One region of the Serratia rubidaea genome, then DNA from elsewhere that is predicted to be linked to it. Evidence: predicted binding sites of a transcription regulator. Region 1 holds the regulator's gene; the other holds the start of a gene.

Region 1 (4,198 bases):
TTACCTACAACCTTTATCAATACTTCTGCGAGCTTGGCGCCGAGGTGGTGGTAAAGCGCAATGATGAACTGCAGCTGGCCGATATTGACCGGCTGGCGCCGCAGCATCTGGTGATCTCCCCTGGCCCCTGCACACCGAACGAGGCCGGCATTTCGCTGGCGGCGATTGCGCACTTTGCCGGCCGGCTGCCGATTCTGGGCGTCTGCCTGGGGCATCAGGCGCTGGGGCAGGCATTTGGCGCCGATGTGGTGCGCGCGCGTGAGGTGATGCACGGCAAAACGTCGGCGATTCGCCATACGGACAGCGGCGTTTTTCGCGGGCTGAATAATCCGCTGACGGTAACGCGCTATCATTCGCTGGTGTTGGACGCCAAAACGTTGCCGGACTGTTTTGAGGTGACCGCCTGGAGCGAGCGCGACGGCATGCGCGATGAGATCATGGGCATTCGCCATCGCACGCTGGCGCTGGAAGGGGTGCAGTTCCATCCGGAGAGCATCCTCAGCGAGCAGGGGCACGCGCTGCTGAGTAATTTCCTTAAAAGTTAATCGGTTATAAGTTTTTCGCCATTATCGATGATTTTGGTTTGCCCTTGATTGGTTTTTTATGCATATTTTATGACTATATTGTCACTTTGGTGGCGGCGTTAAAAAACCAATCTCTTGAGGTGGAACCCAATAATGACGGAAAAACATGCGGTCAATCGCAGCACGTTCGATCAGGTGATTTTGCCGGTTTATGCACCGGCGCAGTTTGTGCCGGTAAAGGGCCAAGGCAGCCGCGTGTGGGACAGCGAGGGGAAAGAGTATATCGATTTCTCCGGCGGCATCGCCGTTACCGCATTGGGCCACTGCCACCCGGCGCTGGTGGCGGCGCTGCAGCAGCAAAGCGAAACCCTGTGGCATACCAGCAATGTGTTCACCAATGAACCGGCGCTGCGGCTGGCCAGCAAACTGATTGACGCCACCTTTGCCGACCGGGTCTTTTTCGTCAACTCCGGCTCGGAAGCCAATGAGGCGGCCTTTAAACTGGCGCGCCACTATGCCATTACCCGCCACAGTCCGTATAAAACCAAAATTATCGCCTTCTATAACGCCTTCCACGGCCGGACGCTGTTTACCGTCTCGGTGGGCGGGCAGGCGAAATATTCCGACGGCTTCGGGCCAAAGCCGGCCGATATCGTGCACGTGCCGTACAACGATCTGGCGGCGGTCAAGGCGGTGATGGACGACAGCACCTGCGCGGTGGTGATGGAGCCGATTCAGGGCGAAGGCGGCATTACGCCGGTGGACGCCGAGTTCCTACAGGGCGTGCGCGCGCTGTGTGACCAGCATCAGGCGCTGCTGGTGTTTGATGAGGTGCAGAGTGGTATGGGACGTACCGGCAAACTGTTTGCCTATATGCACTACGGCGTGACGCCGGATATTCTCACCACCGCCAAAGCGCTGGGCGGCGGCTTCCCGATCAGCGCGATGCTGACCACCGAGGAGATTGCCTCCGCCATGCAGGTCGGCACGCACGGCAGCACCTACGGCGGCAACCCGCTGGCCTGCGCGGTGGCCGAGGCGGCGCTGGAGGTGATCAATACGCCGCAGGTGCTGGACGGCATTACGCAGCGCCATGCGCTGTACGTGGCCAAACTGCAGCAGTTGGCCGAGAAATACGGCGTGTTCAGCGATATTCGCGGCATGGGGCTGCTGATCGGCGCTGAACTTAGCGCGGCCTATCAGAATAAGGCGCGGGATTTCCTGGCGGCTGCGGCCGCGCATGGCGTGATGATCCTGAACGCCGGACCTAACGTTATCCGTTTTGCGCCGTCATTGGTGATTGAACCGCAGGATATTGAAGAAGGGATGGCGCGTTTTGAGCGTGCGGTGCAGGATGTGGTGAATGCGGCATAAGCTACCCTTGCCGTCAGCATAAAAAACGGCGCGTATGCGCCGTTTTCTTATTAATTAACGCGTGCCATAAACGACGATGGTTTTGCCGTGTGCGGAGATCAGGTTTTGATCTTCCAGCATTTTCAGGATGCGGCCGACCGTTTCGCGTGAGCAGCCGACGATCTGACCAATTTCCTGACGTGTGATTTTAATTTGCATACCGTCAGGGTGGGTCATGGCGTCCGGCTGTTTCGCCAGGTTCAGCAGGGTCTGCGCAATGCGGCCGGTAACGTCAAGGAAGGCGAGGTTACCCACTTTCTCCGAGGTGACCTGCAGGCGGCTGGCCATTTGCGCGGAAAGGCGCATCAGAATATCCGGGTTGACCTGGATCAGCTGGCGGAATTTCTTATAGGAAATTTCAGCTACTTCACAGGCGGTTTTTGCTCTCACCCAGGCGCTGCGCTCCTGGCCTTCTTCAAATAATCCAAGCTCGCCGATGAAATCCCCCTGGTTGAGGTAGGACAGGATCATCTCTTTACCTTCTTCATCTTTAATCAGCACCGCAACGGAGCCTTTCACGATGTAGTAGAGCGTTTCGGCCTTTTCACCTTGGTGAATCAGCGTACTTTTGGATGGATATTTGTGGATATGGCAATGAGACAGGAACCATTCGAGAGTCGGGTCTGTTTGCGGTTTGCCGAGAACCATTCGCTATTATCCTCTGTTGTAATCGCTGCCTTGTAACACAGGGATCAAAGATCCCTGTTAAACGCGTTGATAACCGGTAATGCATGCGGGCTATAAACAGGTTTTGAGGCGTGCCGTAAAATACGCTATTGCCCTTAGCATATTAACTTGCTGACGGTGCTGCAAGCTACATTCTGTTAACATCTCGCTGAAGATGCGTTTCCTTGGGCAGATCCCTGAAAAATCGGTGTCCAAAAAAGAGTTATTGCGGTTTGTTTGTAGCATAGAGTGAGGCGAGTGTCTTCTGTTGTCTCGCTTCAGCATGACCAGCATCAGGTTCCGTTGCCAGTTTTAGTGCGAAAGCGTAGTCTGATTTTAAGAAATTAACCGGAGTGAGCAGTATGCAGGCAAGAGTGAAATGGGTGGAAGGATTGACCTTCCTCGGTGAGTCCGCGTCGGGCCATCAGGTGATAATGGACGGGAATGCCGGGGAAAAAGCGCCGAGCCCGATGGAGATGGTGCTGATGTCGGTGGGCGGCTGCAGCGCGATCGACGTGGTGTCGATTCTGCAAAAAGGCCGCAACGACGTGCGCGACTGTGAGGTAAAACTCAGCTCACAGCGCCGGGAAGAGGCGCCGCGCACCTTTACCGCGATCAATCTGCATTTTATCGTCAGCGGTAAAGGGCTGAGCGACAAGGTGGTGGAGCGGGCGGTCAATCTGTCCGCCGAAAAGTACTGCTCGGTATCGCTGATGCTGAGCCAGGCGGCAACGGTGACCCACAGTTTTGAAATCCGCGCCGTGGAATAACTTCACCCGGCGTGCGCCGGGTGCGAAGCCCGTAAGGCGCGCGCCGCTATTCGATCTTTTTCCCTTCCAGCAGGCGCTGCACCAGCGGCGCCATAATCAGCTCCATCGCCAGCCCCATTTTGCCGCCCGGCACCACCAGCGTATTGATATGCGAGATAAATGACCCCTGCAGCATCGCCAGCAGATAGGGGAAGTCGATCTGATCCAACCCGCGGAAGTGAATCACCACAAAGCTTTCATCCAGCGAAGGGATGGCTTTGGCGGCGAACGGGTTGGAGGTGTCGACCGTCGGCACCCGCTGGAAGTTGATATGGGTGCGGGAAAACTGCGGCGTGATGTAGTTGATGTAGTCTTCCATCGAGCGCACCACCGAATCCATGACCGCTTCGCGCGAATGGCCGCGTTCGCCGGTATCGCGGATCAGCTTTTGGATCCACTCCAGGTTAACGATGGGCACCACCCCGACCAGCAGATCGACATGGCGCGCCACGTCGTGCTGGTCGGTCACTACGCCGCCGTGCAGGCCTTCATAGAACAGCACGTCGGTCGGCGATGGCAACGGCTCCCACGGCGTGAAGGTGCCGGGCACCTGGTTGTAGGGCACCGCTTCGTCATAGGTATGCAGGTATTTGCGCGAGCGGCCGCTGCCGCTTTTGCCGTATTCGATAAAGCTCTGCTCCAGCAGGCCGAAGTCGTTGGCCTCCGGGCCGAAGTAGCTGATATGGCGGCCGAGGTCGCGCGCTTTACGGATCGCGGCGTCCATTTCCGGCCGGGTATAGCGATGGAAGCTGTCGCCTTCCAACTGCGCGGCGCGGATATCCAGCT
Region 2 (4,198 bases), 2.1 Mb from region 1:
AGCGCGGCGGTCGCGATGGTCATCGCCGCATCCGGAATATGGTTCATGTCCATATCAATGCCCTTCAACACGCCGCGCCGGCACTCGATATAATCGTCCGCCCAGGTGATGTGCGCGCCCATTTTCTCCAGCACGTCGGCAAACTTGGTATCGCCCTGCACGCTGTTGCGGCCTATCCCGGTCACGCGCACCGTACCGCCCTTGATCGCCGCCGCCGCCAGGAAATAGGAGGCCGAAGAGGCATCCCCTTCCACCAGATAGTCTCCCGGCGAGCGGTAGGTCTGGCCGCCGGCGATATGGAACACGCGGTAGTCATCATGGCTGACGTCAACGCCGAAGGTTTTCATCAGGTGCAGCGTAATATCAATGTACGGCTTGGAGACCAGCTCGCCTTTAATATGAATATGCGTATCCTGCTGCGCCAGCGGCGCGGTCATCAGCAGCGCGGTGAGAAACTGGCTGGAGACGCTGCCGTCAACGGTGACATCGCCGCCGCGGAAGCCGCCGCGCAGGCGCACCGGCGGATAATCCGTCTGCTCCAGATAATCAATCTGCGCGCCGCCCTGCCGCAGCGCATCCACCAGATGGCCGATCGGCCGCTCTTTCATCCGCGGTTCGCCCGTCAGCACCACGTCTCCGGCGCCCAGACACAGCGCGGCGGCCAGCGGACGCATGGCGGTGCCGGCATTGCCGAGAAACAGCTCCAGCGGCTGCGCGGCCTGCAGCGGCCCGGCAACGCCGGTGACCGTGCACTCGGTGCGATCGGCGGAAAGCTGATAGCTGACCCCCAGCGCCTGCAGCGCGTTCAGCATATGCCGAACATCGTCGCTGTCCAGCAGGTTGGTTAAGCGGGTCGTACCCTGCGCCACTGCCGCCAGCAGCAGAGCCCGATTGGATACGCTCTTGGAGCCGGGTAAGTTGACGGTGCCATTGACCAGGGCAACCGGTTGTAACGTCAGGGAATCCACCATGTGAAAAAATACTCTCCAGATCTGATAAACGAAACGGCCCCGGTAATCTTGCCGGAGCCGCTTTAATGCAACAACAGCCAGTGTTCCCCGCCGAAGCGGGAAACGGCGATTAACCGTGGCGACGCTCGAAGTCCGCCATAAAGTCGGTCAATGCCTGTACGCCGGCCAGCGGCATCGCATTATAGATAGAGGCACGCATGCCACCAACAACGCGGTGCCCCTTCAGCGCCTGCAGGCCGAGGGCCTCGGCTTCGCGGAGGAACTCGCCGTCCAGCGCGCCGTCGGCCAGCTGGAATGGAACGTTCATCCAGGAACGGTTGGACGGTGCCACCCGGCTGCGATAGAAGTCGGAATTGTCGATAGCGGCGTACAGCAGTTCGGCCTTGGCCTGGTTGCGTTTTTGCATTTCGATCAGGCCGCCCTGCTCTTTCAACCATTTGAACACCAAGCCGGACAGATACCAGGCAAACGTCGGCGGGGTGTTGAACATCGAGCCGTTCTCAGCCAGCACGGTGTAATCCAGAATGGACGGCACTTCACGCCGCGCTTTGCCCAGCAGGTCTTCACGCACGATCACCAGCGTCAGCCCCGCCGGACCGATGTTTTTCTGCGCGCCGGCGTAGATAACGCCAAAGCGGCTGACGTCCAGCGGACGGGAAAGAATGGTGGAGGAGTAGTCGCCGATCACCACTTTATCGCCGAAGTCCGGCGTTTCATCGATGGCGATGCCGTCGATGGTTTCATTCGGGCAGTAATGCACGTAGGCCGCATCGTCGCTCAGCTGCCATTCGCTCATCGGCAAAATGGCGGACAGGCCGTCGACCTCGGTCTTCACATCAATTGCATTCGGCGTACAGTATTTCTGCGCTTCTTTAATCGCGCTCTGCGCCCAGTAGCCGCCGTCGATGTAGTCGGCGCTGGCGTTGTCGCCCAGCAGGTTCAGCGGCAGCGCGGCGAACTGCGCGCGCGCGCCGCCGTGGCAAAACAGCACTTTGTAGTTCGAGGGGATGTTCAGCAGGTCACGCAGATCCTGTTCGGACTGCTCGGCAACTGCGATAAACTCCTTACTGCGGTGACTGATTTCCATCACCGATGTTCCGAGGCCGTGCCAGTTACAGAGTTCCTGTTCCGCGCGACGCAAAACTTCCACCGGCAGCATTGCCGGGCCAGAACTAAAATTATAAACCTGAGTCATTTCCCCTCACCACATTCACTTATTTCGCCAGGTTTGCCTGGCTGACCGAATACGCCCGAGGCCGGATAAGTGTGACATCCAGCACATCGGTTTTATCACTCGCGCCTCCCGGCTGCAACGCTTATTCTGCCGCGCAAAGAAAATGGCTGACGCCCGGCTCCGCGCCGTCGCCCTGCGAACCACTTTTTTTCGGCAAAAAATCAATGACGGCGGCTAATTCAGCGGGTTATAGCAGATTTTTGTGCTGCATTTTCGCCTCAGGCAGGCTCATTTATTAGCCGTCCGCCACGGCCGGCAAGCGGCGAAAAAAGGGCCGTCACGGCCCTTGTGCACCACGGCTGTCAGTACTGATTAAACATCTGCTGAATCTGCGCCGCATCCCGGGTCTGCGTCAGCGCCAGCTGCAGCAGAATACGCGCTTTCTGCGGGTTCAGGGTGCCGGCGGCGACAAAACCGTATTTGGCGTCGTCGATCTCCGCATCCTCCGTGGTGGCGCCGGTCGGCACGCGGGAAGAGCGCACGACGGCCACGCCCTGGTGCGCCGCGGTCGCCAGCGTATCGAACAGCGTTTTATACAGGTTGCCGTTACCGACGCCGGCGCTGACGATGCCCTGATAGCCGTCCTCGATCAGCGCTTTGGCCGGCGCATCCGACGCGCTGGCATAGCTGTAGACGATGCCGACCTTCGGCAGAGCGTCCAGTTTACTGACGTCAAACGGCGTGGCGCGGGTATGCTTGCGCTGCGGCATGCGTTGATAATCAACCTTGCCGTTGTGGATAGAGCCCAGCGGGCCATAGTTCGGCGACTGGAAGGTCTGTACCGCCGTGGTGCTGGTTTTGGTCACGTCGCGCGCGTCCAGCACGCTGTCATTCATCGCCACCAGCACGCCGCGTCCGGCCGACTGCTTGTCCGCCGCAGTCACCACCGCGTTGTAAAGGTTGAACGGCCCGTCGGCGCTCATCGCCGTCGCCGGGCGCATCGCGCCCACCATCACCACCGGTTTGTCGCACTTCACCGTCAGATCGAGAAAATAGGCGGTTTCTTCCAGCGTGTCGGTGCCGTGAGTAATCACAAAGCCATCGGTTTTGCCGCAGTCGGCATTAATTTTCTTTGCCAGCGTCAGCCAGACCTCATCGTTCATATCCTGCGAACCGATATTAACGATCTGTTCCCCCTGAACGTCCGCCACCTCTTTCAGCTGCGGCACGGCGCTGACCAGCGCCTCTACGCCCAACTGGCCCGCCTGATAATTGGATTTGGTGGCCGACTCGCCGCCGCCGGCAATGGTGCCGCCGGTCGCCAGAATAGTGACCGACGGCAGCGCCAGCGCAGAACCGCTGACGCCGGCCAGCAACAGCGCCAGAAAACTCCGTTTGCACGTTTTCATTATATTCCCCCGCATTAATTAACCCGCTGAATTATCATCTTTCTCATAATAAAAACCGTGATAGCGACGGCGCTTTGTAAAGGCATCATTCGCACCCTGCGGCAAGTTTAGTCTGACTGGTGAGAAGAAACGGACGGGATTATGCGGCATAGTGACCGCGGGCATACGGCGGTGATAACAAAGAAAAACCGCCAAACGCGGAGGCGTTCGGCGGTGGGTGGCGGCTAATTAACGCTGCGGCAACGCGTAGGCAATAATGTAATCGCCCACGTCCGGCGAGTGGCTGCTGCCCCCGGCGGAGATCACCACATACTGTTTACCGGTTTTCGGCGACTGATAAATCAGCGGCGCGGCGACGGCGCCGACCGGCAGCCGTGCTTTCCACAGCTCTTTGCCGGTTGCCGAATCCAATGCGCGCAGATAGTAATCCTGCGTGCCGGCAAAGAACACCAGTCCGGAGGCGGTGGACGTCGGGCCGCCCAGCGTCGGCATCCCCAGCGGGATTGGCATATGGGTTTTCATCCCCAGCGGACCGGTGTCCTGCACCGAGCCCATCGGCACCTGCCACACCAGCTTTTTGCTGTGCAAATCGATGGCGGTCATGGTGCCGAACGGCGGCGTATTGCACGGCACGCCCAGCGCCG

Evidence for each region. The regulator CRP, encoded in region 1, controls carbon source genes, mostly activating them, when cyclic AMP is high. The targets are predictions, from matches to a motif close to ATGTGANNNNNNTCACAT.
Region 2: a site for CRP is predicted at 2,236-2,253, ahead of serC (3-phosphoserine/phosphohydroxythreonine transaminase). Genes of this name have one in related genera too.

Annotation. Positions count from the first base shown of each region.
Region 1 covers NZ_CP065640.1:1,147,117-1,151,314, reverse strand. Annotated here, with positions in the region: gene I6G83_RS05385 (aminodeoxychorismate synthase component II) at 1-545, shown strand, start outside; gene argD (bifunctional acetylornithine/succinyldiaminopimelate transaminase) at 678-1,898, shown strand; gene crp (cAMP-activated global transcriptional regulator CRP) at 1,953-2,585, opposite strand; gene I6G83_RS05370 (OsmC family protein) at 2,966-3,373, shown strand; gene I6G83_RS05365 (phosphoribulokinase) at 3,420-4,198, opposite strand, start outside.
Region 2 covers NZ_CP065640.1:3,222,026-3,226,223, reverse strand. Annotated here, with positions in the region: gene aroA (3-phosphoshikimate 1-carboxyvinyltransferase) at 1-971, opposite strand, end outside; gene serC (3-phosphoserine/phosphohydroxythreonine transaminase) at 1,081-2,166, opposite strand; gene ansB (L-asparaginase 2) at 2,508-3,554, opposite strand; gene I6G83_RS15075 (membrane-bound PQQ-dependent dehydrogenase, glucose/quinate/shikimate family) at 3,783-4,198, opposite strand, start outside.